4 regions of the Bradyrhizobium sp. USDA 4461 genome follow, and region 3 is predicted to be linked to each of the others. Evidence: predicted binding sites of a transcription regulator. Region 3 holds the regulator's gene; each other region holds the start of a gene.

Region 1 (7,390 bases), 4.6 Mb from region 3:
ACCAATTTGGCAGATGCCAAGAAGCAGGGGGCGGTACTGGCCTGGGGCAACTTCCTGACGCTGACGCTCAACTTCCTGATCGTCGCCGTTGTGCTGTTCATCGTTGTCCGTCTCATGAATCAGCTCAAGCGTGAAGCGCCCGCCGCGCCGGCCGAGCCGCCGAAGCCGACCCGGGACCAGGAGCTGCTCACCGAGATTCGCGATCTTCTCAAGTCGCGTGCGTAGCGGTCGCCACTTGTATCCTGCGTACTGCCCAGCTCTGGAGCCTCACGATGCCAGAACAGGTCAAGCTGCCCCGAAAGTTATCGCAAGAGCCCGGTGGTCCGTCCAGGCTGCGGCCGAGCCACCGGCGGGTGATCGAGGAACTCGACCGCTGGGCCAACAGCCCCGGCCTGCAGCCGCCGAGTGACGCAGACGAGCGGGACGACGACAAGCGCTAGGGCATGATCCGGAAAAGTGCGAAGCGGATTTCCGAAAAGATCATGACCTAACAAAGAGCTCACGCAGGCAGGTGCCGTCTCCGATCGATTGACCGGCACGCGCGCCCTGGCCGAGAACGTCCAGATCTGCGCTGTGCCGCCGAGCCCGCCATACTCCGCGCCGAGACCGAGCATGACGCCACCCGCGACCCTGGCGTTCAGCCCGCCGGTGACGCGCGCCGACCAGCCCTCCAGCACCAGCGTCGGGTTGACCGGGATGCCGTTCACGGCCAGCGCCGCGGCGTCATCCCGGCTGAAGTAATAGTCGCTGTAGACGCCGAGATAGGGCGTGACCACCGCCGCGTCGGTCGTCGCCGGCCGCTCCCACAGCGTGTAGAGGCGCGCGGACGGCTCGATCAGTAGGCTGCCCATCCTATAGCTGCCGGTCAGCCCGGTCGCCCGTTCTCACCGCGCGCACGCAATGGGGCGATTGATAACGGTTATCGCCGGAGGGCGAGGTCAGAGCCGACGTGCGGTGGCGATCAGCGCGGTCGAGGGAATCGCAAAACTGTCGCCGACCCGTCCGCGCTCGATCTCGGCGCGGAAGGCGCGCGCGACGGTGGCGCTCTGGTCGGCATCGAGGCCGCTCCAATGCGGCATGAATTCGAACAGTTTGTCGACGTCACCGGGATTGCCGACATTGAGTTTGAAGTCGTGGGTGATCTCGGCGATGGCGGGATCGGAGAAGCCGGCAGCGATGACCTCAGCCGCGAAGCGGCTGGGGTCGGCGAGCTCGGCAAGGCCCGTGCAGGGCATCGGTGTGACGTTGTCGGGATAGAGCCGCCGGATGATCTGCGCGAGTAGCAGACGCACGGCCGCACCATCGGCGCTTTTCCAGACCGCGATCGCAGCCGATCCACCTCGCCGCGTCACCCGCGCCATCTCGCGCAGTCCGGCGCGCCAATCCGGAAACAGCATCACGCCGAACACCGACACCGCCGCATCGAAGGAGGCATCCGGCAGATCGAGCGCCTGGCCGTCCATCTGCCGGGCTTCGATATTCGGTTGGCCATGCGCGCGGACCCGCGCCACCATGCCGGCGGAGAAATCGATCGCGGTGACCGCAGCGCCAATGCGGGCAGCGGCGAGCGCCGCAGCGCCCGTGCCGGTCGCGACGTCGATCACCCTGGATGACGGGCCAATCGGCAGTGTCGCGACCGCGGCGTCGGCGAACAGCGTCGTGAACGGCTGCGATTGCGCCTCATAGGCGGCGACCATCTTGTCCCAATGCGCGGGATCATTGTACGGCAGCGGCTTCGCCGGCTCACTTGACTGCATGAATCTGGTCCTCGAGGCTTTGCTTGTGCTTGGCGAGCCGGCGCTTGAAATCTCTCGCCAGCGCGTCGAGCGTCACCGCGCCGAGCCGCTTCAGGAACAGCGCTTCGACCTGGCGGAAGGTGTCGCCGAGCGCATCGTTGACGGCCTGCTCGACCAGGCAGCCGGGATTTTCCGAGCGGTGGCCCATCGCGACGATCGTGGGTTCGCCGACCGCGCGATAGATTGCCGCAAGCGTGATCTCGGTGGGATCGCGCGCCAGCGTCCAGCCGCCGCCATGGCCCTTCTCGGAGCGGACCAGGCCTTGCTCGCGCAGGCCCGCCATCACCCTGCGCACCACCACCGGGTTGGTGGCCATCGCTCTTGCAAGCTGCTCCGACGTCACCGCCTGGCCCGCTCCGATCATGTGGAGCAGGCCGTGCAGGACGCTGGACAAACGGCTATCGCGTATCATGTAACTTCATATGTTACATGATCGGGCGAACGTCAAGAGGGACCATGCGCCGTGAGAAACGATGCGCCGATTCGAACTTCGCGTGCCGGATTTGGCGGAGCCGTTCGTTTAATCCCCATCGGGGTCTTTGGGGGGCTGTATCGTGGGCAGTGTGGCGGTCGATCGGATGTTGCAGGATGCGGTGGCGCATTATGGCGCGGGCCGTGCGACGGAGGCCGGCACCTTGTGCAGCGACATTCTCTCCGCCGATCCCGATCATATTCCGGCACTGCATCTGTCTGCCGTGATCGCCTTCGTGACCGATCGCGCCGCCGAAGGCGCGGTGCTGCTGAACCGGGTGTTCAGCCTCGATCCGCTTCATGGACCGGCCTTTGCCACGCTCGGCGATGCGCTTGCGGTGAAAGGCGAGCATGATGGCGCGGTGGCGGCGTTCCAGCGTGGCGTGGCGCTGCGGCCGCAGGATGCCGGCCTGCAGGTCAAGCTCGGCGTCGCGTTGTGCGATCTGTTGCGCTTCGACGAAGCCGAGACGGCGTTTCGCCGCGCGATCGCGCTCGATGGCGGCCTGACGCGCGCGCGCTTCAACCTCGCCGTTGCGCTGGGAGCGCAACAGCGGCCGGTCGAGGCCGAGCAGGCCTATCGCGAGGTGATCGCGCGCGATCCGGCCTATCGCGGCGTCTGGCTCAACCTCGGCAACGCGTTGACCGATCAGAAAAAGCTCGACGCCGCCGTCACGGCCTATCGCCGCGGGCTTGCCGCCGAGCCCGATCATCCGGGGCTGCATAGCGGCCTTGGCGCGGCGCTCTACCGCCAGGGCCGGCTGGAGGACGCAGTCGTGCATTATCGCCGCGCGATCGCGCTCGATCCCGACAATCTCGTGCCGCAGCGCCTGCTGGCCATGGTGCTGCACGAGCTCGGCGAGCGCGAGGAGGCGGTCCGAATCTACCGGCAGGTCTCGGCCCGCGACCCGTCCGACCACGTCATCCTCAACAATCTCGGCGCCGGCCTGTTCGAGCTCGGACAAGTCGACGACGCCATCGCCTGCGCCGAGCTCGCGCTGGCGTTGAAGCCGGACTACGCCGCCGCGCACACCAATCTCGGGATCATCTTCGAGGCGCAGAATCTGGTCGAGGCGGCGGTCGCGGCGCATCGGCGCGCCATCGAGCTCGATCCGCTCTATGCCAAGGGCTACGCCAACCTTGCGGTCGCGCTGCGCAATGCCGGCGAGATCGATGCTGCGCTGGTGGCCTCGCGCCGCGCCATCACGCTCGATCCCACGCAGCCGCTCGCGCACTACAACCACGCCCATTTCCTCCTGATGAACGGCGAGTTCGAGGAGGGATTCGAAGAGTATCAGTGGCGGCGCAAATCCAAGATGCTCAGTGACGGCGATCCGGTGTTCGACGAGCCGGAATGGCAGGGTGAGCCGCTGGCGGGACGCACGCTGCTGTTGTTTGCAGAATACGGCCTCGGCGATGCCATCAATTTCGTCCGCTATGTGCCGATGCTATCCGGCACGGGCGGCCGGATCATCCTGCAGGTTCAGCCGGCGCTGGTCGCGTTGCTGCGGCCGATGCTGCCCGATGTCGCGATATTCGCCCGCGGCGAGCCGCTGCCGCCGTTCGACCTGCAACTGCCGCTGCTGAGCCTGCCGCGGATCTTCCGCACCACCGTCGAGACCATTCCATCGGCGGTATCCTATCTGCGGGCCGATGCCACCAAGCTCGCGCGTTGGCGCGAGGCGCTCAGCAGCGTCTCCGCGCTGAAGGTCGGCGTGGTTTGGGCCGGCAATGCCAGGCACAAGGGCGACCGCCAGCGCTCGCTGCCGGCCGATGCCGTGCTGCCGCGGCTGGTGATGCCTGGCGTGCAGCTCTACAGCCTGCAGAAGGAGCCGAGGCCCGACGATGCGCCGGTGCTGCGGCGTCTTGGTAATGACGTGGTCGACCTCGCGCCGACGCTCGGCGATTTTGCCGACACCGCGGCGGCGGTCTGCGCGCTCGACCTCGTGATCGCCGTCGACACCTCGGTGGCGCATCTCGCCGGCGCGCTCGGCCGCCCGGTCTGGATGTTGTGTCCCTATGCGCTCGACTGGCGCTGGCTGCGCGATCGGGCCGACACGCCCTGGTATCCGACCATGCGGCTGTTCCGTCAGGACAGGCCGCAGGCCTGGGAAAACGTACTGGCGCGGATGTCGGACCAGCTTGCCCGGCTCGCCGGCGGCGAGCGGGAGCTGCTGCTGCCGGCGTCTTTGACGCGCTGACCTGGTATCACCCCGTGCTCATTCCCTGCGCGCCGCCGAGCAGCTTGACGTTGAGCCGGCCGCCGTCGAACAACATCTCGTTCAGTGCACCGTCGATGTCTTCGGCGGTGACATCCTGGCCGCCGCCGCGGGCGATGCTGGCCTGGGCGATACGGCGCATCAGCTCCTTGATGAAGGCGGCGCTGACGCCTTCGGTACGTTGCACCGCTGCCTCGATGACGGGCGGCTCCAGCGGCAGGCCGCGGCCATAGAGCCGGATCAGCTTGCCGCGCCCCGGCTCGTCGGGCAACGGCACCTCGATTGCCTGATCGATGCGGCCGGGCCGGCCGGCGAGCGCGCCCTCCAGCTCTTCGGGCCGGTTGGTGGTCAGCACGAACAGGATATCGCAATCCTCCTTCAGGCCGTCCATCTCGTTGAGCAGCTTGTTGAGCAGGGATTCCTCGCACGGTCCGCCCATGTCCTCGCGGTCGCGCGCGATCAGATCGACGTCCTCGATCACGACCATGGTCGGCTGCAGCAGCCGCGCCAGGCTCATATAGGCGCCGAGCAGACCGACCTGCTCGGCGGTGATGATCAGCGTGGTGTGGTTTGGCAGGTTGGTGGCGAGATAGCGGATGGTGTGGGTCTTGCCGGTGCCGGGCGGCCCGTACAGCAGGATGCCCTTGCGGGTCGACTGCCCGAGCTTGCGCAGCCGGTCGCGGCTTTCGACGAAATCGAGCACGTTGCGGTCGAGCAGCCGCAGCGTCCGGTCCGGCAGGATCACGTCGCCGCGCGCGACCGTCGGCAGCCGATGCACGGTCAAGCCTTGCGAACGTCCGCGATAATTGGCGCCATCCTCCAGCGACAGGATCTTGCCGCGATAGGAGCGTGCCGCGTGCACGGCCGTTTCCAGCTCGGCGAACGTGCGCTGCACGAAAGCGTTGCCGGCCGCACCGGCGGGCAACGCAAGCTCGATCCGCAGCGACGGCTCGTGATTATATTCGCGATAGAATGTCAGCAGCACAGCGTAGCGCAGTTCACCGGTTCGACACAGCCATAGTCCATTGGCAAGGCACTTCACCGGCTCGGCCTCGCCGATATCGACGTCGCGATATTGTGGCGGCGCGATCGCTGGTGCATGCCGGCCGGCCTTCATCAGCGCCGCGAAGTCGAGCGTCTCGTAGCGATATTCTTCATGGATGCCGAAAAAGTGGATTGGATCGGTGAACAGCTTGTCGATCGCGACCTGAACGTCGGCGCGCATATGGCCCGGAAACTGTCGCGCCCGTGTCACGATCAGGTTGCGCGGCACGCCGGCGAAATGCCAGTCGAGCGCGACGTAAGCGGATCGAAACGTCTCGCCCGGCAGTTCTTCCGAGCTGCGGCGTGCCGCGAGCAGGCAATCGCTGCACAGCGATGCGGTCGTCGTACCGGGGATCAAAATCTCCGTCACGGCCCTTGGCGCTTCGCAGAGATCGCAGGGGCGGCTGGCGTCGGCGGATTCGGTGCTGATCATCAACGGCTGGCCGTTGGAGCGGATCAGCCACTTCGCCGAGTTGAAGATGGCCCGTGCGACCGGCCCCGGATATGGCCCGCAGGGAACAGCGCCGTTGGCCTCGATCAAGGCAGCGCAGGCAACGGCTTCCTGCTCGGATTTCCCGAACACCGTACGCAATAAATCCTGCACGAATTCCAGCGGGGTCTCATCGTCGTCATGAATGAAGAGCCGGACCGGACCATCGTCGCTTAACACGTCGTGCATGATCACCTCGAAACGCAATCGGAACCAAAAGAACAAAATAAGAACATCATGGCCGCCGGCCTTCGTCAAGCGAAAGATTCCCCCGCCTCATCCCTGACGTGTGGCGTGATCGGCCGGCTCGGCTCAGCGGAGAAGCGCATTGCATGCGTAAACGCCGCTCAACACCTGTGACGTTTGTGTTGCGGCAAATGCCAAAACATGGCCGCCACAGCGGCAAACTTCCGACACATCATCGGGGCGAAAAGGAGCATCCGACATGGCACGAGCGCGTGAGCTGATTCCTTTCAGGGATGAGCCGTCGCGCAATGACTTTTCATAAGAGGGCCCTCGTGTCGCACACATTTCGTTTTGCGATCCTTCTCGTCCTCGCTTTGTTCGTCTCTCCCGCGCTGGCTCAGCCGGGCGCCAAGCCGGCGCCGCCGCAATCCGGTACCAGTGACAATCTGACGCCGGAGCAGGCGAAGCGCGCGCTCGAGACGCTGCAGGACGACAAGAAGCGCGGCGAGATCATCAACACGCTGCGCGCCATCGCCAATGCCTCGCCGCAGGCTGCTGCCCAGCCGGCGGCTGCGGAGCCGCCGCCCGAGCAGCATTCGCCGATCCCGCTCACCGCTGACAGCCTCGGCGCACAGCTTTTGCTGATGGTGTCCGAGCAGGTCGGCGAGATGTCGCGCGAAGTCGCCGACGTCGCGCGCACGCTGACGCATTTTCCCGCGTTCTATTACTGGTTCGTGCGCACCGCGAACGATCCGGCGGCCTATGGCCTCCTGATCGACATCGCCTGGAAGTTGGCGCTGGTGTTCGGCTGCGCGCTCGTGGCCGAATGGGTGGTGTTCCGCCTGATCAAGCGGCCGGTCGCGTTCCTCGAGGCGCGGCTGCCGCAGACCGCGCGTATGCCGGTGCAGACGCTCGCGAGCGTCGACCCGCCGTCGTCGGTCGCCGACGTCACGCCGGAACCGGAGCTGCATCGGCGCCGGCTCAGCCTGGCACGGGCCTGGCAGTCGCTGGTCCGGCTGCCCTTCGTGCTCGGCCGCCTGCTGCTCGAATTATTGCCGGTGGTGGTATTCGGCGGCACCGCGACCGCGCTGCTCGGCACCGAGATCGGCGATCAGTCGACCACGCGGCTGGTGATCCTCGCCGTCGTCAACGCCTATGTGTTCTCGCGTGTCCTGATCTGCGCGGTG
Region 2 (7,390 bases), 1.5 Mb from region 3:
GGCTCCGGGAAACGCTTCTCGACGATGTAATCGGGCGGCGGCTTGCGCGGGCTGATCGGGGCATCGCCCCGCCCGAGCGCGTGGCCGAGCAAGGTGGTGAAGGCGGCGCCGAACCGCGCCGAGATCTCGTGCGGCGCGCGCGCGGCGACATCGCCGATGGTCTTCAACCCGGCGCGGCGCAGACCGGTGGTCACAGCGGCATCGGCACCGAGCGCCGACACCGGCAGCGGGCCGACCGCTTGCGCCTCCTCGCCATCGGCGACAATCTTGCCCGAGGCGTGACGCGTCAGCGTGCGCGCCGCGATCGAGGTGCCGGCAATCGCGGCACTGACGGCAAAGCCGCGCCGGCTCAGCGCATGAGTCACGATTTGCAGCAGCGCCCGCTCGCCGCCGAACAGATGCGCACAGCCGGTGATGTCGAGGAACAGGCCGTATGGCGCGTCGAGCGCGACCAGCGGCGTGAAGCGGTCGCACCAGTCGGCGATGTCGTTCAGCGTCTTCAGATCGGCGGCCGGATCGGCATCATAGACCGTGAGCTCCGGGCAGATCGCCCGCGCATTGGCGAGCGGCAGCCCGACCGACAGCCCGGCGCGCACCGCGGCCTCGTCGATCGCATGCAGCAGGATGGCGTTGTGGTCTTTTGCGACGACGACGCTGGGGAGGTCCGCTTGTTTCGCCTCGTTCGTAAGGGACGCATGAGCGGATGGGTTCCCTCCCCCCTTGCGGGGGAGGGTGAGGGAGAGGGGTGAGCCCCACGGGCGGTGCTCGTGGCTACCCCTCTCTCCAACTTCGAGAGCGAGCTTCGGACCTCGCAAGGGGGGAGAGAGCCCTTCCAATGTGCTCACCTCACTTGAAGATCGGCTCAGCTCGCTTGCAACCAGCTCAGCTCGCGAGGCGATGTCCTGCGCGAGCTTGCGCTTGATGCGGTCGATGGGCAGGCGTGGCAGCCACAGGCTGAGGATACGCCGACGGTTCGCTGAATTGGCACTCATCACATTTCCATTCCATGATCCATCGCCCGACCGGGCCATGACGGTTGCGCACCAGTTCGGCCTCGACGCGCGGCGCGCCCCAGGCGCTTGCGGCGTGGCCGGGCGGCGAATGCGCCGCGCGCACGATCCAGCGCGTCTCCGCGGTCGAGGGGATTGGCGTCGCCGCGATCCGCAGCACCAGCGCGGTGACGCCGGAGGCTTGCGCGGCCAAAGTCAGCTTGCGGCTGGCGACGAGATCGAGCTGGCGCGCCTGGCCCCAGATTTCGAGCACGACCGCGCCGAGCGCATCGCAGGCCAGCGCATCGGCCGCGGTGCGCAGGGCGCCGTCGACATCGGCGGCACGCACCGTGACCAGAAGGCGCGGATCGAGGCCGAGCTCGGCAAGGCCGCGCATCGACAGCGCGCCGTTCTCGCGATCGGAAAAATCCTGCCGCACCCAGACCAGGGGCTTGCGCGTCGACACGCGTCCGGCAAGCCCCGCGATGAAGCCGGTCGCAGCACCGCTTTGATGGCCGGCGGCGAACACCTCGTGCAGCGCGGCCGGCGCAAGCCCGCCGCGCAACATCGCGTCCGCACTCGTGTGGCCGAGCGCGACGCGGTTCGGCATCGCCGCCTCCGATGCCGCCTCGATGCGCGCGATGCTGCCGCGCAGAGACGCAAGCGTACCCATGCGTGCGCCATTCATATGCGCCGCTCCTTCCCAACCAAAATTTGAGGCCGTCACTGATCTGAACAGAGAACCAGGGACTGGCCCATTTGTTCATGATATGTTCTAATATAAAGCTAACAGGGCCCGCGGAGTCAATCGGATTGGTGAGCCCATCGATTCATCAGTGGAATCAATGGGATTCAGCAGCCGAACAGCGGCCGCAGCCGGATCGCTCGCAACGTCGGGCGCGGAAGGCCCCGAAAATGGCGGCGTGACGGAAATGGAGCAATCGCATGCGTATCATCGTGCTCGACAACGACACCGATTTCGAGGGCTGGCGCAAGGCCGCGCGGCGCCTGGCGACACATGACGTGCAGCCCGCTGAGGTCACATGGACCATACGCCGCGACGACGAATTGTCGTCGGCCGCCTGCGCGAATGAATGGCCTGACACGCCGCAGGCGCAGTTCAGCGTGTCGGCCAAATTCGTCGAGCTCGCAAAGGCCGCGATCCTGCATCGCGACGATCGGCGCTTCGCCCTGCTCTATCGCCTGCTGTGGCGGCTGCGCAGCCACCACGATCTGCTCGGCGCGACCGCCGATCCCGACGTCGCCGAGGTCCACGCGATGGCGCGCGCGGTCTATCGCGACATCGACCGGATGCACGCGCAGCTCCGCTTTCGCGAGATCGGCCGCGAGCGGACGGCGCATTACGTCGCCTGGTTCGAGCCGGAGCATCACGTCGTCGAGCTCGCCGCGCCTTTCTTCGCCGGCCGTTTCGCCGACATGCCGTGGTCGATCCTCACGCCCGACGTCTGCGCCCATTGGGACGGGCACGCGATCTCGATCACGCCGGGCGTCGCCAAATCCGAGGTGCCGAGCGAGGACCGGCTCGAGGAGGCCTGGCGGCGTCATGACAACAGCTTCTCCAATCCGGCGCGGCTGAAAGTGATGGAGATGCCGCAGGCCAATTGGAGGAACCTGCCGGAGGATTCGATCATTAAGCCGCTGATCGAAGACGCCATGCGCATGACCAGCGGCCCCTTCGTCGCACGCAGGGCGGCCGAGCCGCAGCAGCCTCAGGATCAGCCGATGCCTCGCAAGCCGACTGCAAACAAACAGGCCCACGACACGATTGCCGCCTTGCGCGACGAGGCCGCCGCCTGCCGCGCCTGCCCGCTGTGGAAGGATGCGACGCAAACCGTGTTCGGCGAAGGACCGCAAAGCGCAACGCTGATGCTGGTCGGCGAGCAGCCCGGCGACAAGGAGGATCTCGCCGGCCACCCCTTCGTCGGACCGGCCGGGCAGTTGCTCGATCGCGCGCTCGGGGAAGCCGGCATCGATCGCCGCAAGGTCTACATCACCAATGCGGTGAAGCACTTCAAGTTCGTGCCGCGCGGCAAGATCCGGCTGCACCAGAAGCCGAACACGCCGGAGATCCGCGCCTGCCGTCAGTGGTATGAGCGCGAGCTCGCCGCCATCAAGCCGGAACTCGTGGTTGCGCTCGGCGCCACCGCAGCGCAAAGCGTGCTCGGCAAGATCACGCCGATCAACAAGAACCGCGGCCATCTGATTAACCACGACGCCACCAAGGTGCTCGTCACCGTGCACCCGTCCTATCTGTTGCGATTGCCCGACGAGAAAGCCAAGGCGCTGGAATATCAGCGCTTTATCGGCGACCTGAAAATCGCCGCGGAACGGTTGCGCAATTCGGCCCGCGCGGCCTGAGTTCCACCGGTTTGTGGAACCACACTTCAACGTGAAATTGTTCTAAGCTGCAAACAAATACCTACAACCTTTAATTGATCCGTGGTACTGTGACATGTTCCGCAGGTAATCGGGCGTCATGTTCACGCCATGGCGTACCCCGAGGCGGGCGCGCCGCGCGGTTTGCTAGCCCCGATCGTGCGGCGCGCCACCTCATCTCGCTATTCGTCCCTCTCGCTCGCTTCCAGTCCGCACCGGATTCCTGGTGACGCGGAGTCTTGACGACTTAGATTCCAGGCGACTTGAAATACAGGCGTGCTGAAATCCAGATGTGCTGGCCACGTGGCCCCACGTCTCTCCGGCGACGTCCTCGCCTCCCTCAATTGCCTCACCTCGCGAAATCGGACGGTGAACTCCGTCGTGATCGGTGGTCGTCTATTGCTGAAGATTGCCACGAGGCCGCCAAGGCGCGTGAGCCATCAATGCGTTGCACATAAACTCCGCTCGATATCCACGGCCGCAGACGAACGCCTCATTTCACGGCCCGATTTCAATTGCCTGTCATATGCATCGATCAAAATCGGAGGCATTGGGACAGGAGTTTACCATGAGCGATATGGCGTTACCCGGCTCGATCGAGCCCGCCTTGAAAAAGGGCCCGGACCTCGACAAAGGCTTCCACCCCATGACCGGGGTTATTTATTTGGGCGTGGTTGCGGCCGCGCTGCTGTTCGTTGCCTACAGCATCTATGCCGACGTCGACGCCACCGGCACGCGCGTCACGTCGTTCCTGCCCTACATCATGCTGTTCGTTGCGCTCTTGATCGCGCTCGGCTTCGAATTCGTCAACGGCTTCCACGATACCGCCAACGCGGTCGCCACCGTGATCTACACCCGCTCGCTGCCGGCGCATGTCGCCGTGGTGTGGTCGGGCATGTTCAACCTGTTCGGCGTGCTGCTCTCGAGCGGCGCCGTCGCGTTCGGCATCGTCTCGCTGCTGCCGGTCGAACTCATCCTGCAAGTCGGCTCGAGCGCCGGCTTTGCGATGGTGTTCGCGCTGTTGATCGCCGCCATCCTCTGGAATCTCGGCACCTGGTGGCTCGGCCTGCCGGCGTCGAGCTCGCACACTCTGATCGGATCGATCATGGGGGTCGGCATCACCAATGCGCTGCTGCGCGGCCGTGACGGCACCTCGGGCGTGGACTGGACGCAGGCCGCCGGCATCGCCAAGGCGCTGCTGCTGTCGCCGCTGTTCGGCTTCGTGCTCGCGGCCGGCCTGCTCTACATCCTCAAGGCCGTGCTGGCGCGCGCAACGCCGGCACTGTTCGGCGAGCCGGTCGGCAACCAGCCGCCGCCGTGGTGGATCCGGGGCATCCTGATCCTGACCTGCACGCTGGTGAGCTTCTTCCACGGCTCCAACGACGGTCAGAAGGGCATGGGCCTGATCATGCTGATCCTGATCGGCACCGTACCGACCGCCTACGCGCTGAACCGCGCGCTGCCGGCGGCCCAGATCGAGTACTTCGCCGCGCACTCGAGCGCGGCCAGCAAGGTCATCGAAGGCAAAGCCGCCGGCTACAACGTGATCGGCAATCCGCGCCCGGCCGTGACCAACTATGTCGCGCAGCACCAGATCAACGAAGGCACCTATCCGTCGCTGGCGGTGCTGGTGCGCGACATCGGCAAGCAGGTCGCCGAGTACGGATCACTGGCCAAGTTCCCGGCCGACGCGGTCGGCAACACCCGCAACGACATGTACCTGGCGTCCGAGGCGATCCGCTTCCTGATGAAGGACAAGGAAGCCGAGCTCTCCGCCGCCGACGTCGCCACGCTGAACGAGTACAAGGGCTCGCTCGATGCCGCGACGAAGTTCATCCCGAGCTGGGTGAAGTTCGCCGTCGCCATCGCGCTCGGCCTCGGCACCATGGTCGGCTGGAAGCGCATCGTCGTCACCGTCGGCGAGAAGATCGGCAAGACCCACCTGACCTACGCGCAGGGCGCCTGCGCCGAGATCACCGCGGCCGCGACGATCGCGGCGGCCGACGGCTACGGCCTGCCGGTCTCGACCACGCACGTGCTGTCGTCAGGCATCGCGGGCACCATGGCCGCCAACGGCTCCGGCCTGCAATGGTCGACGATCCGCAACATCGCAATGGCCTGGGTGCTGACCCTGCCGGCCGCGATGATCCTCTCGGGCGTTCTGTACTACGTGTTCTACCACGTGTTCTGATGGCCCCGCTTTCGCCGCGACAGGACGAAAGGCCCGCACCTCAGGTGCGGGCCTTCTGCATTGGAACGCAAGACGTGCTCCACGCTCAGCCGGCGTAAGCCTTGGCGACCTCCGCCAGCAGGCCGCGCGCCCATTTGTGCAGGCCTGACTTGGCCGTCCTGGCGCTCCAGTACATGTCGATCGAGATCGGCACCCGGAACGGCAGCGCAGCGACGTGCAGGCTGCCGCGCATCGCCCGCGCCAGATGATGCGGGATGGTCGCGACCAGCCGTGTGCCGGTGAGGATCCGCTCCAGACTGTCGTGGTTCGGCAGGCTGACGATCGGCGCGATCTCGATCTTCCTCGCCTTCAGCGCCGCGAGATAAAGCGGCTGCCACTCGCCGCTATGGGTGATGAAGACATGCGCGGCCTTCGCATAGGCCGACAGCGCGATCCGGCCCCGCGCCAGCGGATTGGCCGGATCCATCACGCAGACATAGTGATCGGTGAGGATGTGGCGGCGGAAGAAGCTCTCGCCGACGATCCCGACCGGACCGAGCACGATGTCGCACTGGTTCTGCTTGAGATGGACGTCGCCATGGCCTCCGGCATCGAGCAGGACGAGACGAACCTGCGGCGCGCCGGCACGCAGCCGCGCGCTGAACTGCGGGATCAGGGTCTGGCGTTCGTGATAGTTGCAGGAGATGGCCACGCTGCCCTGCGCGATCGCCGGGTCGAATTCGACCGGTGAGGCCAGCCCGTCGATCTCGCCGATCATGTCCCGCGCCCAGCCGACCAGCACCGCACAGCGCTCGGTCGCGGTCACGCCATTGCCGTTGCGGACGAACAGCGGATCGAGCAGCGCGCCGCGCAGCCGTTCGACCGCATAGCTGATGGTGGACTGGTTGACGTCGAGCCGCTTGGCCGCCGCCGAGAACGATTGCAGATCGTAGACCAGCACCAGCGTCCGCAAGGTCCCGATGTCGATCGGATCGATCGAGGAATTCACCGCCACGCTGCACCTCCCGGATTGTCGACGGTCCAGCCTAGCACAGGGTCATGGAACAATTCGATGGATGATATCAATCCCATCGAATTGAGCGATTACCCGCCCGGCGCTAGCCTTCGCAAAAAACCGCTCCGGGAGGACCCATGGCCAGCAGCGTGCCCATCGTCAGCGACATCGCCTATCAGGACCTGCTCGACGACCCCTATCCGATCTTCCGCCGCCTGCGCGAGCTGGCGCCGGCGGTCCATGTCGCGCCCGCCAAGCTGACGCTGGTGACGCGCTTCGACGACATCACGCGGATCGAGCGCGATGGCGCGACCTACTCGGCCGACAATCCCGCCTCGCTGGTCAACAGGGTGATGGGGCCGACCTTCATGCGGAAGGACGGCGCCGAGCATACGATCGGCCGCAAGGCGATCGAACCCTCGTTCCGCCCGGCCACGATCAAGGAGCACTGGGCGCCGCAATTCACCGCGATCGCGGACAGACTGATCGACGATCTGGCGGCGGCCGGTGAAGCCGATCTGTTCACCGCGCTGGCCGCGCCGATGGCTTCCCTCAGCCTGATGGCGATGATCGGCTTTCGCGCGATGCCGTGGCAGACGCTCGCCGAATGGTCGCAGGCGCTGATCGACGGCGCCGGCAACTATGCCGCCCATGGCGAGATCGAGCGCAAGGCGATGCAGGCGAGCGCCGCTGTCGATGCCGCGATCGACGCGGTGCTCGATGAGCATCGCAACCGGCCGAATCCATCGATCCTGTCCTCGATGGTCCATGCCGATCCGCCGATGCCGATCGAGGGCATCCGCGCCAACGTCAAGGTGA
Region 3 (7,390 bases):
GTCAGCCAGCCGAACCGGAACATGTAGCGGCCCGGCTCCGTGACGCGTCCAGCCTTTTGCCATGTGACCTTTTCGACCACCGAGCAGGTTTCCGTAAGTGCACGTCCTCTGCGCCTGATGATGCGCCAAGGCGGCCGCCGACGGAAATCTCCTGCCGCGCCCCGGAACCCGACGTCCGGGGTCGCTCGAAATCGTTTCGGTCACTCGCCGCCGGGTCATCCTGCGGCGACGATGCGTTCAACCCAAAAACAGCGACGCAAATGCGGAGGGCCGCCGCTCCACAACCTTCGGCTTCTGCGCGACCGGCGGATGCAGTGCCGGCAATTGCAGCACGCTGACGCGCTGTCCCTCGACGAGCTGGGTCACCAGCACATGGCTGCCGTCGGGGAATTCGACCGCATCATGATGGCGATCCGGCACGTCGGGCTCGACTTCGTTGAACACGCCGACGCGGAAATTCAGCGTCTTGGTCCAGATCCAGCGGCTGTCGTAGCGAACGTTCTCGGCGAAAGCGAGCTCGGTGCCCGGCAGCATGCAGACCGCGACAGTCGGATCGTTCTCCGACGCAAAGCCGCGGGTCGACGTGCCGCGGAAGGTCGTGGTGATCAGCGTCTCTCCGACAATGGCGGGGCGCGATGCCACGGCGTGCAGACTATAGTCACACATCGGATGGCTCCTCAAATGGAGGTAGCGACCCGTGCCTCTCCTTGAGGCATAGGGCCTCTACCAGAGTGGACGATAGCGAACGAGTGTCAGCTCGTTTCTGGGCGATTGTACGACTCGCCCGAGACCGCCTCAATCACAAACACGCGACACTGCGTGAGAGGTATCGGAGCGCATCGAGCAGGCCGCATGCCGCGCTATCTTCCAAGGAACGATCCGATCTGTCGCTCGTTCCTCGCCGCCGCAAGTATTTGCCTCGCCGCCGCAACTATTTGCAATTCAGTACTTGCGATAGAGCCCGATCAGCTTGCCCTGGATGCGGACCCGGTTCGGCGGCAGGATGCGCACTTCATAGGCGGTGTTGGCCGGCTCCAGCGCGATCGAAGCGCCGCGGCGGCGGAAGCGCTTCAGGGTCGCTTCCTCCTCGTCGATCAGCGCCACCACGATGTCGCCGGTGTTGGCGACGTCGTTGCGCTGGATCAGCGCCATGTCGCCGTCGAGAATGCCGGCATCGACCATCGAGTCGCCGCGCACCTCCAGCGCATAATGCTCGCCGGAGCCGAGCATGTCGGGCGGCACGCTGATGGTGTGGCTGCGGGTCTGCAGCGCCTCGATCGGCGTACCGGCAGCGATCCGGCCCATGACCGGGACCGCGACCGGTCGATTGCCGTCATCCTCGGCGATCGGCGGTGTAGAGGTGCGCTTGCCGAGGGTGCCTTCGATGACGCTCGGGGTGAAGCCGCGTCGGCCGTTGCCGCCGCCGGCCGACAGCTCGGGCAGCTTGATGACTTCGATGGCGCGGGCGCGGTTGGGCAGGCGGCGGATGAAGCCGCGCTCCTCCAGCGCAGTGATCAGGCGGTGGATACCGGACTTCGAGCGCAGGTCGAGCGCATCCTTCATCTCGTCGAAGGAGGGCGGGACGCCGGCCTCTTTCAGACGTTCATTGATGAAACGCAGAAGTTCGTACTGTTTGCGCGTGAGCATCTCGAGTATTCCCCCGGTTGATAGCGTCGTTCGATTCCGAGACTCTTCGGTGGGATCTGCAGACCGGGCCTGACCAAGGGAGCATGGTGCTTGCTGCAAGCGCTCCTGGGCGGCCTCCCGATTGTAGACACCAGTACTCGAAACAAATCATGAACGGACACTATATGTTCGATATGTGTTCCGCAACCACTTAATTTCCGGTGAACACGCCCGGCGGCGCACAATCGCCGCGGTGAGAAAACCCTATTCGGGCAGCATCAGGATCTCGCATTCGCTGCCGGCGACGGCGGCCGGCGCAAACGGCGGACGCACGAGAAGTGCCCGTGCCGCAGCGAGATTCCCGAGCAGCGAAGAATCCTGCTGCATCACGGGCGTTGCGATCAGCGTGCCGTCGTCGCGCGTCTCGAGACGCGCGCGCAGATAGTCCTCGCGCTGGTCGTTGGCAGCGAGGTCGCGGCCGAGCAAAGCGGTCGCGCGGCGATGATGAATCGCTTTTCGGCCGCTCAGCGCCCGAATCAACGGCACCAGAAACAGGAAGGCGCAGACATAGGACGACACCGGATTGCCGGGCAGGCCGATCACCCGCATCGCCCCGAGCCGGCCATGCATCATCGGCTTGCCGGGCCGCATCGCGATCCGCCAGAACGCCATCGCGACGCCCTCGGCCTCCAGCGACCGCTTGACCAGGTCGTGGTCACCGACCGAGGCGCCGCCGGTCGTGATCAGGATGTCGGCTCCGGTGTCGCGGGCCCGGCGGATGCCGGCCGTGGTGGCCTCAACCGTATCGGCGGCAATCCCGAGATCGATGGTCTCGGCGCCTTCGGCACGCGCCAGCGCCCGCAGCGCATAGCCGTTGGAATAGACGATCTGGCCGGGTCCGGGCTGCGAGCCCGGCATCACCAGCTCGTCGCCGGTCGCCAGCACCGCGACCTTCGGCCGGCGATGCACGGCGACTTCCGGATGGTTCATGGCGGCGGCCAGCGACAGCGCGCGGTCGGAGAGGCGGCTGCCGGCGGCGAGCAGAACGTCACCCTCGCGGAAGTCGACACCGGCGGGGCGGATGTGCCGTCCAACGGCGGCAGCCTCGGTGATCGTGATGTGGTCGCCGTCGACGGCGGTGTCCTCCTGGATGATGACGGCGTCGGCGCCGTCGGGGATCACGCCGCCGGTGAAGATCCGCACCGCTTCGCCTGAGGCGACCGTGCGCTCGAACGGCCGGCCGGCGGCGACTTCGCCGATCACCTTGAGCCGCGCCTTCAGGTCAGCCGCATCGGCGGCGCGCACCGCATAGCCGTCCATCGCCGACATCGGCTGCGGCGGCTGGGTGCGCCGCGCGGCGAGGTCGCGTGCCAGGGTGCGGTGATAGGCGGCATCGAGCGCGACCATCTCCTCCGGCAGCGGTTCGGCGCCGGCCAGGACGGCGGACAGGGCATCGGCAACCGGCATCAGGGCCACGCTCGGAGCTCCTCAAGTCCAGGGTTCAAATACCGAGCGCGGTCAGCGCCCTTGCCACGTCATCCGTCGATGTCACGTGGACGGCATGAAGGCCGCGCGCCCGCGCGCCTTCGATATTGGCGGCCAGGTCGTCGAAGAACAGGATCCGCGACGCCGGCACGCCGATGGCTTTTACCACATGATCGTAGGCCGCGGCGTCGGGTTTCCGATAGCCGATGCTCGAGGACAGGAACACGGTGCGGAAATGGCTCAGCAACTCGGCGTGGACAACCGAGAAATGCGCGACATGGGCCGGATTGGTGTTGGAGAACGCATAGAGCGGCATCCGCTTCGCCGCGGCCGCGAGCAGGGGGGCGATATCGGGCATCTCGCCGGTGAAGATCGCATTCCAGCCTTCGAGGAACTGGGCGTCCGTGAGGTCGATGCCGAGCGTCCGGCGCAGGTTTTCGAAGAACGCCGCATCGTCGATCCGGCCGATCTCGTGATGCTTGAAGCTGTCGTCGACGACAAAGCGCGTGGCGAGGTCGGACGGCGCGCAGCCGGCATGCTGCGCCCAGTGCGCCATCACCTTGTCAAAGTCGATGTCGAGCACGACGCGGCCGATATCGAACAGCAGCACGTCGACGGAATCGGGGAGGGGGTGCGAGGTCATTGCGTGGAACCATGTACGAAAATTGCGGGCAGGCGGCAATGTCCCCGATTTGTGCGGGAGGCATGCGACTGATGTGCTGACAGTGGCTCCCGCTCGATCCATAGCTTCGCATGCTCGCGCCACAATTTCAGTGTCGTCCCGGCCTAGTGCGCAATTGCGCACGGGGGCCGGGGCCCATAACCACAGGGTTGTGTTGTTGAAAACAAGCTGTGGCCCCAGCGTCGCGCAACAATTCGCTTTTGGGGTAATGGGTCCCGGGCCTTCGCCGGGACGACGGCGAATGTGTGGCGCCGCTTGTGAATCATACGTCCGCATTCTCGCGACATGATTTGTCCGAGTCTTGCTTCTCGTTCCGCCCTCTCCGTTGGTGAGGGCGCAGGGAAAGCCGGGTGCCGATCGCACCCATGGGCCCCGAGCAATGGGGTAGAAAGCTCGGGGGTAGGACCACAGGTGTAACGCGGAGCAATCCGGCTTTCCCTGCGCGATGGCTTACGGCTTATACGTGCTCTCCCCGGCGAGACTTGGCTTTGTTGTCACCGTCTTCACAACGCGCATTGCGCAATCGGAAGAGACACCTACCGCTAGGGCGTCAGGCCTGCACGATTTCGCCGTCCGCCTCATGCGCGTTCGTCAACTGCGCATTCGGCGTCCACCGCATCTCGACCCGCGTTCGTGACGACCGCGAAGCGCCCCTCGTGTCGGGTGAGACGGGGAATTCATACACCGAGTTGCGCTTCGGATAAAGCGAAATATTTTCGCGCACGGTGATTGACAGGTTTTGCTGAGTTGCCCGTCGTGTCCGGACCGCAACACCCTGCAAACACATCGCCGTCCGACGTGTGCCCTCAGCGGGCTGCACCCTTCTTCTCCAGGCGTCCAGGAGCGGCCGACGTCGATAATCGCGCCCCTCGCTGGGCCGTCTCTTGTCGGGCGATCGCTCATTAGGAACGACAGCACCTGGCACCGCGTATTGGATAACAAACGCCACCCAACAGGAACGGCAGGTCGGCGTTTCCGGTGCCCTTGGCTCTGTCCCCGAGCCAGGGGCACACCTTCGTGGTCTTCAGGGGCGTGTCATCACCGCGCCTAATGTGTCGTAGGCGGCGATATCGTTCCAACGACTTCCATGTCTTCTTTCCGCACAGTCACCCAGCGTCCTGTCTCGGCAGCGATCTTTCGAGCTATTCTTACAGCGGCATCCTCGTCCGCCAATTCAAGCATGATGATGCTGCCTTTCCCCGAGAAGGCGTCGGGGTTTGAAATGTTGATGATGAATAGGGGTCCTTTTGGAAGGATCATCGGAGTGCCCCAGCCCGCAGAAGCCAGCATCGCATCACGCGATACCCTGTGCTTTCGTGCGCGGCGACACCGTGCAACCGCTACCAAGTTCCCGCCTTAACCTGGTTAAAGTACGTGGGATGTCGCGCAACTCGAAAATGGAGCTTTCGCATCGGTCCAGCAATCATGTTGCTCCGGTCCGCCCGCCGACGCGTTGGACGCTTTGCTTGCAAACCGTACGGCTTCACTTGCTTGGATGCTTCTCAATGGTCGCCTTGGCCCTGGCGATCGCCTCTTGAGTGCTCTGGAAGGTTTGCGTTCTGATCGGAGGACCGCCCGCAAGAGGCGTGATCTCGACGAGGAAGCCGCCGCCTCGCTGCTCGACGATCGTTAGACGATGACCCTGATATTCGATCGGCTCGGCTGACATTTCGGATGCCGTTTGGACGATGGATGCGCGACAAGCCTATGAAGGCATTGCAGCCCCCGGGGTTGCTAGGAACTTCTCGATCTCGAGGGCACGCCGGGCTTCAAGTGACTTCCTCAGCATGCGTTCACGTTCGGCTCCAGGCGGCAAGCCGCTTGCCCTGGTCCTGGCCGTTTCGGCAAGCTTTAGCAGTCTGAAGGTCAGTGACGTCGTTTGCTTAACCCGATTTCGTCGTTTCTTTCCCATGGCGTTCGGCCCGCGCGAACAATTGTCGCGCGAATTCGGCCACCAATGGCCTTGCATGGCATCTACATAGGTTAATCCAGTGCTGGCGGAATTTTTGCTGCGGGCAGGAACCAACTGGCGCGAGCATGCGGGGTGACGTGGCTGACGGCGTGTTCGGTCAGGGACGACGAGAGCCGAAACGTTCTCGTCGCTTCACGCCCGTTGTTTCTGAAATCCGAATTGGTGGAGCGGCCGCTGTTTGGGGCTCAGCGAAATTAGGACATGGCTTCTGACATGCATTTTTAAATGCGGGTCTCGGAGACGAGATGCAAACTGCGGGGATGTTGACACCTCATCGAATGGACAGCGTGGAGATGGGCTTTCTCGGCTTTGCCGGAATGTCATTCATCGCGCTCGTCGCCAGCGTGAGCTGGCTCCTGACCGGGTGACGCCGAACACGATGGACGAACGGACCTTGGCCTCAGTGTGGTGCCCACTCGCTGGGGCCCTTTCTTTCCGAGCTCCCTGGACTGGAGGCGGGTGAGGGATGCCCCACCTGGATGCTTGCCTGGGAGTTCTGCGCCGACTGATCGCAGAAGGCGACGTGAACCGCATTGCGCTGGCCGAGAGAGCGGTCAACGAGTATTGGGACGCGACCTTGCTTGGAGCCAGGAGGAGCGGACTCCGGCTCCTCCAGCAAGACGTGCTGACGCAGCTCAATGCCGTTGTGGGAGATCAGCGCGGCTTCGCCGAAACGGTGAATGCTTACATCGAGAAAAAGCTAGGCTCGGCATAACCCGGCCAGGGTCGCCGGATCGCCCCATCGAGCGCTTCCGTGCCACTCGATGCAAAACTTGTTTCCTCCCTGGCGTCATCCGCCGACGGTCTTCTCAAGGGCGACCAGCAAGCCGAAGACCGATCCCGTCACAGCGAGGAAGGCAGCAAAATAGTAAATGCGGTACATGACTGGTCGATCTGTTCCGGTCTAGCCGAGGAGATTGAATTTCGCCCAAGCGTTCCTCAGTGGGCGTTCCCGAACGCGATGCGCCGCAAGATCGGTTGAGCTACCTCGCCGCAATCGACTGTTGCACGCCATGTCGGTTCCTCGTCTCGCTTCATCGCCGGCCGTGCGCGAGCTCTGCAGGCGACGCTCATCGAGACCGGTCGTTCCTCGAACGCGAATGGAACAGTCGGCAAACCAATGTTTTTCCGTACATGGTTGGATTCGTTTGGAGGCCACCCATGCGGGACGATTATGACATCTTTGCCCACTCGGACCTTTGGTTGGCTGCGGTGGTTGCCTGCGCGCCCTCGATATTGATCGTCACGCTGATGATCATGTCGCTGATCGAGCCGCAGTTCCCCGGTTGAGGTTTCAATATTGGGTGGTCGCTCAAACAAGCGTTCTCGGCCGACTCGTTTTTTGCCGGACAGCGCTCACATCCTGGAAAGCGCCAAACCGAGATATGCGATCAGCGCCCCGGTGCTCAGAATAACAACGACGAGCGCCTGCTCTGAACGTGCCTGTAGGGTTTTGCGGGTCACGGCGTTGACGCTCCATCTTCGAAATCATTCGATCCAACTAATTGTGATCAGTTTCCGTTCCGGTTCCTTTCCAGGAACTTTCAACGATACGGACGAACGCGGAAATAAGGCCCGCATCGTCAAACCCCGTACGATTCCGGTACTCCGAACGGGCACGAGAA
Region 4 (7,390 bases), 1.1 Mb from region 3:
ACATCGATATGATGGATTGAAGCTGATCGGATGCGGCCGTCACGAGCCCGTCGAACGACGTCTGACCGTGGGCCGCGGCTCGCAAGATGGATTCGGCAACGTGGGCCTTCAGACCGAACACGGATTGATCGGCCGGCACGCTTGCCATGACCGTATCCAACGCATCCCGCATCGTCTGGATCAGTTCGGAGCTGTACTTCATGGCTATCCTCCGCAGCGTCAGAATAGACCGCATGCGCGAGGCCACCACTCACAACGGCGCGATTCCGGATTGCCTTTTCTTAATGCGATGACCCGATCGTGAATCGGTAGCAGGTTATAGCTCCTTCTCGGCAAGTGCGCGAAACGCATCAGGCACCGACCGAACCGCCTCCAGAGCGACTGAGCCGTATCCGATTGCCTCCCAGCCGAAGCGGTCGCGGATCTTGTCGATCGCGCAGTCCGCCGCCCAGCGCGCGATGCCTGCTGGACTTCCGGGGCGGAGCGCGTCATCGGCCAATCCGAGCGGAAGCTCCAGCGCAAGGTCCCAATGCTCCTCGAGATGCGAGACCGAGATCGCCAACAGCGAAATGATCCCCTCACGGGGATGATCGGCAAGCGTTGCACGCACCAGGTTCTCGGCGAGCCGCGCCAGGATCACCGTCGTGCACACCGGCGCGTCGAGCGTGATCGCGCGGGTCACCGATTTCATGTCTGCGAAGCGCACCCGCACCGTCACGGTTCGTCCGGGCCGCGATTTCGCCCGCAGCCGTGTGGCGACGCGGTCGGCGAGATGCATCAGCGTCGGCCTGATGACCTGCATGGTCGCGGGCTTGCGGCCGAGCGCCGATTGTGCTCCCGCCGATCGCGCGCGCCGATGCGGCTTGAGTTGTCGCGGATCGCGATTGCAGGCCAGCGCGGCGAGCTTCTCGCCTGCCGCCGGACCGAGCAACCGCGTCAGCGAGCGTTCCGACAATGTCGCGAGTTGACCGATCGTCGCAACGCCGATCGCCTCCAGCCGTGCCCGGGTCACCGGCCCGACGCCCCACATCAACTCGACCGGCAATTCGTGAAGGAAGCTGAGCTCCGCGTCGGGATCGACGACGACAAGGCCGTCGGGCTTTGCGACCTGGGAAGCGATCTTCGCCAGATGTTTGGTGCGCGCGACGCCCACCGAGATCGGAAGACCGAGTTCGGCGCGCACCCGCCGCCGGATCGCCGCTGCGATGTCCGCCGGCGCTCCGAACAGATGCGTGCAGCCGGCAACGTCGGCGAACGCTTCGTCGATCGAAATGCGCTCGACCAGCGGCGTGAAATCGCCGAGCACCTCGATGGCCGCGTCGCCCAGCCGCTGGTAATCCCTGAAATGACCGCCGACAAAAATCAGCTGCGGGCACAGCTCGCGCGCGTCCCGTCCCGACATGCCGCCGCGGACGCCGAAGGCCTTGGCCTCATAGGAGGCCGCAAGCACCACCCCGCCCCCGACGGCGATCGGCTTGCCGCGCAGCGACGGATCAAGCAGCTGCTCCACCGACGCGTAAAATGCATCGAGGTCCGCGTGCAGAATGGTGGCTGCCGCTGCCATCTCGACCTGCTTGTGCTCGCCCGACCAAAAGAACAAACTAAGAACAAATCGAAATCCAGTCAACGTGGAATTTGTCCTCCCTTCGCGTGCGCTCGCCGCGCGAAGCAATCGGCCGGCCTGTCCTTCGGCAGGCTTCCCTCCGTCGACGCCGATCTCGGCTCGCTGGAGATCGAGACCGCTGCGCGGCAATCGAAGCGAATCACGCGAGCCGCGGCGGCAGTCGTTCGACCAATCGCGACGACACACAATGCGCCGACTGCCGCAGCAATTCGCTCACTTGCCGGCGTGCGTTGACGGGCAGGCTTTTTCAGGTAGATATCCTGGAATGACCGACCACTCTCATCAGGTGGACTTCCAGGCTGCGGCCACCCTTTACAAATGGCCCTCTCTCAACAACGCCAGGCGAGAGGATCGCGCACCCTATATGGTCGCCAACGCAACGCTCGACCAATGCATTCGCGATTTCATGAGCAAGCCCGACAAGACGCGGCATCTCTACGAGATCCGGACCAAGGCGCAACCTCCGCTCGTCCCCGATGTGCTGTCACCCGAGCACGTGATCGAGCTCTCCAGGCTTCGCGAGTTTCTCTGAACAGCTTGCGCTACGGCGATCGCGACGCGTCGCGTTGGCGGGCAGACTTATCCATCGGTCGTGCGCCTGGGACCGGATTGTTTGCCCCTCGGGGAGCCGTTACACTTCGCTTGACTCTCTGACTGACCGACACCGGCATGGGAGACCGCCGGCTGCGCGATCGGCTGATGGGGCATCGAGAGGCGCCACATGAGATTCAATCTGGCGATCTTGAGTGTGCTGGCTGCAAGACCGGAACAGCGGATTCCGCTCGAGGAGGTCAGTCGCGAGGTCAAGCGCATGATCGCGGCGGGCGATGCGGCCACGAAGTTGAAGCGATCGTCCGAGCTCGGCGACGCCGACGTGTTCCAGTCCGGATGGGCTTCGATCAATGAGGCGGGGCTGCAGATCACGGAGGCCGGGCTTGCGCTATGGAGCTCGCTTGCAGCGTCCCGCGCCGAGCAGGAGCTTAACGCGCAAGAACTCGGTAAACAGGAGCTCGGCGAATGGCAGAGCGAGCGCCTTGAGGCCGTTGCTGCCGACACGCCCGATGCGATCAGCGATGCTGGTGTCGACCAGCCCGACGACATCGATCGCCGGCTCGTGCACGCCAGAGATGACGGCCAGGCCGAGCGCACGACCTCGAACGCCGGCGGCTCGGCCGCATCGCTCGATCTCTCCGCGCAAGGCCCGATCGTGCTCGAACCGGCCTTCGGCTCGATCCACGCTGCGGGCCCGAACGATTCCCGGCTCTCGCAACTCCTGACATTGCTCGGCAGCAGTATACCGCGATTTGCTCGGGCACGGCGCCGGCGTTCGGCGGGCGGCGTAGAGGATCGGACAACGGCCAATCGCATCGGGGTGACGGGACTTGCCGTTGCATGTCTCAGTCTGATTTCGGTCGTTGCCTGCGTTGCCGCAGCGATCGCGCTCGGCCAGAACTCTTCGCTGAAATCCGAGATCGTCATGCTGCGGCGGGAGCTCGTGCCGCTGCGGGAGCGCGTCGCCAAGCTCGAGCAGGACGCAGCCAGGCGCGAAGCCGCGCAACAGGAAGAAGCGCAGCAGAAAGCCGAGACAGAAAAGCGAGCGGCGATCAGCGAGCAGACCGCACTCAGTCTCTCGCGGGAAGAGACTCAATTGATCAGGGAGTACATCAAGGCAGCGCCTTCGGCCGGCGCGGGCGGGCCGCCGATCAACGTCGGCGATCCCGCGAGCGGCGGAATGATTCCGCTGCCGTCGCCGCTGACCGAAAAGATTCCGCGACTCGTCGGTGCGAGATTTGCCATCCGCAACGGCGCCATCATCATCAGCACAAGAAACAGCCGCCGCGTCGATGCCGTGCTGACGAACTAGATCGCGGCGAGGTCGGGTCGCAGGGGCGAGCTACCAAAATAGCGAAAACAACCCCATGCAAAGGAGTCGGCGGCCCCACCAAAGGTAATATTGCACCGCTACGGCTGATTGTTCGGCGGCCGCTCGATGAACTTGCGGCTGCCGTTGAGGAGTTCGAGGTTGTTGGCGATCACCGGGTTGCCCGGATCGAGCGAGTACGCCTTCTCGAACTTGCGCCGCGCGCCGCTGAGATTGCCGCGCAGCATGAGGGAATAGCCCTGATCGTTGAGGATCTGGACGGTCTCGCCGCCGATCCGGATCGCCTGCGCATAGGCCTGATCGGCAAGATCGAAGCGGCGGATCTTGTCGTAGCTCGCGGCGAGCCCGACCCAGGCCGTGACGTCCTTCGGCGCCTTCTCGACCGCATCCTTGAAATAGCGCTGGGCGATACCGTAATTGCCGCGGTTGTAGTGCTCGAGCCCCAGCCGCACCGGCTCGTCGGAGGGATAATATTTGACGTCGGTCGGCTCCTGCACGGGGTCCCCACCGGGCGGATCCACCGGAGCGACAATCGCGGCCTCGCGGGTCGTGTAGTCACAGGCACCAAGGCCGGTCGCCAGGCCGCAACAGATCAACGCCGGCGCGAGACGACGCAATCCTCGTCCCGTTCCCCAAGTCCAGCGCATCTCTTGCCCCATTCGAAACATCATCGCGAAACTACCTACGAAAAACAGACGGCACGACCGAAACACCGGAGTCAGTACCAGCACCTCGCCACTTCCCTTCCAAGCTCCAGCTGCGGCATCCGTCCCACCCTCCAGGATCGGAAAAATCGAGATCCCAACGGGCAATGCCCAGGTGGCAGAGAGCCTTCAGCCGATTACCGGGCAGGTCCTCCCACCCCGACGGCCACCGATCCTCCGGTCCCTGCTCCCAGTCCGGTCGTGTTGACGTTCTGAATCGTCGTGACGGGCGGCGGCTGGCCCATCGCCTTGGTCGGATCGCCCATATCGGGAAGCTGATCCAGCGGGCGCTGCTGATTGCCATAGCGGGTGATCGCAGTACCCGTCCGCCGCGCGTCATACGCGATCCGGCGGTCACCGACATAGGCCGGCCACGGGTGGATCGTGTGGGTGACCGCGTTGACCTCCTTGGCATTGCCGGCACTCATCGTGATGGTGTCGGAACGCTGGATGTAGCGATCCATCTCGTCATGCCCGTACACGCCGTAGCAGCCGCCGAGCAGGAACGGGGCGAGCAGTGCCAGATTTCGGATGGTCATCTCCCGCCTCCCCTAGTTCAGCGTCTTCACGACCGGCTGGTCGACGACCACCGCCGGCGGCGGGCGCACGACCGCATTGGGCGCGATGATATGGCCATAGGGTCCCTTCACCTCGCCGCCGGAATTGACGTAGTCGTCATAGCGCTTGCGCACTTCCATCTGACCGTTGAGGAAGAAATCGACGTCGTTGGCCGGCAGGCGCGAGTCGAGCGGTGATGCCAGCTGCTGGCCGGGCGCCGCCGGCGCGACCAGGCGCGGCGTCACGATGATGACGAGATCGGTTTCCTGCTGCTGATAGGACTTGCTGCTGAACAGGCTTCCAAGCACCGGCACCGAGCCGATCCACGGCAGTTGCGAGACGTCCTGCTGATTCCTTGTCTGCAACAGGCCGGCGATGGCAAAGCTCTGGCCGTCGCGCAGCTCCACTGTTGTGCGCGCGTCGCGGCGGGTCAGCGCCGGGATCGTGGTGCCGGCGATGGTCACCGCGTTGGAGAAATCGAGCTCGCTGACCGAGGGTTCGACGCGGAGGTTGATCACCCCGCGCGACAGCACGGTCGGCACGAAGGCCAATTCGACACCGAACTTCTTGTAGTCAATGGTCACGGTCGGCAACGAGCCGGCGGTCTGCGTCGAGGCGACAGGCACCGGGAATTCGCCGCCGGCCAGGAAGCGCGCTGCATCGCCCGACAGCGTGGTCAAATTCGGCTCCGCCAGCCGGCGGGCCAGTCCCTTGGTTTCCAATGCGGTAATTAAAAGGTCCACCGAACTGCCGTTGCTGGTCCTCAGGATGCTGGTCAGCAGGCTTCCGAACGGAGGCGCAGCCACGCCACCGGCGGTGGTGGCGAGCGTTCCGAGTGTTCCGAGCACAGGAAGGCTGCCGGTCGGGTAGGCACCGACATTATTGCTGCTGGTTGTGCTCGTGGTCGTCGTGCTCCCATTAACCGTCACACTTCCATTACTGTTTATTGTATTTCCTCCGATCGGCACGCGCCCCGCGCTCGTCACGCCGCCAAGCCCCGTGTTGCCAACGTTGGTGCCATTGGCGTTCGCCGCATAGAGGTTCACACCGAGGTCACGTCCCGCCTGCCGGTTGACCTCGAGGAAGCGCACCTCGAGCATCACCTGCTGCGGTGCCGCAACGCTCATCGCATTGACCACGATGCCGTCCTTCGGCACGCTGCCCTGGGCAATCGTCATTGCCCGCTCGGCGGAGACCGCATCGGCGGCCACGCCGCTCAGCACAACCTGGCCTTCGGACGCCGACACGCGAATGCCGCGCGTCCCGGTGCCGGCCTGGATGTTCTGTTGCAGATTGCCGATATCCACGGTCACCTCGACGTCCAGGATGCCGATCTGCTTCATCCCGCTGTCGAACAGGATGACGTTGGTGGTGCCGGTCTTCTTGCCCTGGACGTATATCAGGTGGTCGCTCAGCGACTTCACGTCGGCGATGTCAGGCGAGCCGGCGACGATCGAGGAAAACGCCGTGTCGACCCGGAAGGTGCGCGACTTGTTCACCGTCACCCTGACGCGCTGGACGTCGCTCATCTCGCTGACGAAGACGCCCGAGGAGGATGAGGATGATGGCGCCCGCCGGTCTGCGGCGGCGGCCGGATCGATGCAATGAAACAGGGCGAGCGCAGCACCGAACGCCATCGCGCTGAAGGCGACCAGCCCAAGTCCCGCATCGACCGAAACGCGACTTCCCATCATGCCAATCCCCTTCGCCGCGTCTCCGCGACGACCCCCCGTAAATCTACGGCCTCGGCCCAATCACTCCCGTTCGTGCACCACGCCGTAGAGCTTACAGTTCGTCCGACTACAAATAGTTACTTCACGAATTCCCATTTCCCGGCGCGCCGAGCGAAAGCAAAACGAGCTCGCCCCGGCTACCCCACACGCCAGGCCGCAAATGGCGGCCCGGAGATCATCCCCCGCCACCCGCCCCGATTGCAAGGAAAGAGCCCCTCGGCACCGCGGCAAGCCCAGAGAAAACTCAGCGATGTTGCCAGTGCGCACCACTTCCATAGCCCGCTTGGGCTAGTCCCGGCCTGCCCGACGGACTGAGGAGACCGTGCAGGCTGTCGGCTCCCAGTAACCCAACACAAGGCGCTCCTCGATTCGGGCCTTCTCAGAACGGAATCTTCGTGGAGACGCTGGGGGCATTCAGGGACGTACCCCAGATCGGCATGATCATCTTGAACGACGATTGAGACGCCGTCACCGTGATAACCGAAGCCCCCGTCGCCGAGCTCACCGTGGGCACGAGGCCATTGTTATACAGGAAGGGAGCGATCGTCTGCTTCTGCGTAGTGGTCAGCGGATCACTGGGACAGCTCGGCGTCGTCTTCGCCAATTCGGCGTTGACATAGCAGTCCGCGATCGTCGTTGCCCGTGCACTGGCACTCGCCAGCGCCCGCAACGACTGCATGGTGATCGCATAATTTGCGAAATCAAATATGACGAACATTGATGCAAACAGGAAAGTGGCGATGATACAAAACTCAAACGCCGCGACCCCGCGCTGATCGAGCTTTCTCATCATTGCACCATTCGGACGTACTTGCTTCGCGCCGTTACGCTTGCCGGACACCCCGAGTTGTCGAAGTTGGCGCTACCCGAAAGCGTGATGCCCTTTGCT

What was found. Region 3 encodes LexA, which represses DNA repair genes until DNA is damaged. Its sites were predicted from a motif close to TGTTCNNNNTGTGTTCNG; they were not measured.
Region 1: a site for LexA is predicted at 6,235-6,252, ahead of ACVINW_RS08330 (ATP-dependent Clp protease adaptor ClpS). Genes of this name have one in related genera too.
Region 2: a site for LexA is predicted at 1,750-1,767, ahead of ACVINW_RS36950 (ImuA family protein). Genes of this name have one in related genera too.
Region 4: a site for LexA is predicted at 1,593-1,610, ahead of dinB (DNA polymerase IV). Genes of this name have one in related genera too.

What each region holds. Positions count from the first base shown of each region.
Region 1 covers NZ_JBSRXM010000001.1:1,771,153-1,778,542, reverse strand. The annotation lists gene mscL (large conductance mechanosensitive channel protein MscL) at 1-225, shown strand, start outside; gene ACVINW_RS08350 (hypothetical protein) at 303-851, opposite strand; gene ACVINW_RS08345 (class I SAM-dependent methyltransferase) at 939-1,757, opposite strand; gene ACVINW_RS08340 (Rrf2 family transcriptional regulator) at 1,744-2,208, opposite strand; gene ACVINW_RS08335 (tetratricopeptide repeat protein) at 2,375-4,465, shown strand; gene ACVINW_RS08330 (ATP-dependent Clp protease adaptor ClpS) at 4,473-6,206, opposite strand; gene ACVINW_RS08325 (mechanosensitive ion channel family protein) at 6,536-7,390, shown strand, end outside.
Region 2 covers NZ_JBSRXM010000001.1:7,870,430-7,877,819, forward strand. The annotation lists partial or broken gene ACVINW_RS36945 (Y-family DNA polymerase) at 1-659, opposite strand, end outside; gene ACVINW_RS36950 (ImuA family protein) at 883-1,677, opposite strand; gene ACVINW_RS36955 (UdgX family uracil-DNA binding protein) at 1,935-3,368, shown strand; gene ACVINW_RS36960 (inorganic phosphate transporter) at 3,955-5,577, shown strand; gene ACVINW_RS36965 (LysR family transcriptional regulator) at 5,663-6,571, opposite strand; gene ACVINW_RS36970 (cytochrome P450) at 6,709-7,390, shown strand, end outside.
Region 3 covers NZ_JBSRXM010000001.1:6,409,835-6,417,224, forward strand. The annotation lists gene ACVINW_RS30125 (hypothetical protein) at 1-80, opposite strand, end outside; gene ACVINW_RS30130 (hypothetical protein) at 238-666, opposite strand; gene lexA (transcriptional repressor LexA) at 943-1,647, opposite strand; gene ACVINW_RS30140 (molybdopterin molybdotransferase MoeA) at 1,891-3,102, opposite strand; gene ACVINW_RS30145 (HAD family hydrolase) at 3,128-3,754, opposite strand; gene ACVINW_RS30150 (hypothetical protein) at 5,277-5,462, opposite strand; gene ACVINW_RS30155 (hypothetical protein) at 6,232-6,480, shown strand; gene ACVINW_RS30160 (hypothetical protein) at 6,520-6,747, shown strand; gene ACVINW_RS30165 (hypothetical protein) at 6,927-7,055, shown strand.
Region 4 covers NZ_JBSRXM010000001.1:7,468,080-7,475,469, forward strand. The annotation lists gene ACVINW_RS35225 (hypothetical protein) at 1-202, opposite strand, end outside; gene dinB (DNA polymerase IV) at 317-1,564, opposite strand; gene ACVINW_RS35235 (hypothetical protein) at 1,890-2,156, shown strand; gene ACVINW_RS35240 (hypothetical protein) at 2,346-3,488, shown strand; gene ACVINW_RS35245 (tetratricopeptide repeat protein) at 3,587-4,123, opposite strand; gene ACVINW_RS35250 (hypothetical protein) at 4,348-4,749, opposite strand; gene ACVINW_RS35255 (type II and III secretion system protein family protein) at 4,762-6,462, opposite strand; gene ACVINW_RS35260 (pilus assembly protein) at 6,881-7,294, opposite strand; gene ACVINW_RS35265 (pilus assembly protein TadG-related protein) at 7,291-7,390, opposite strand, start outside.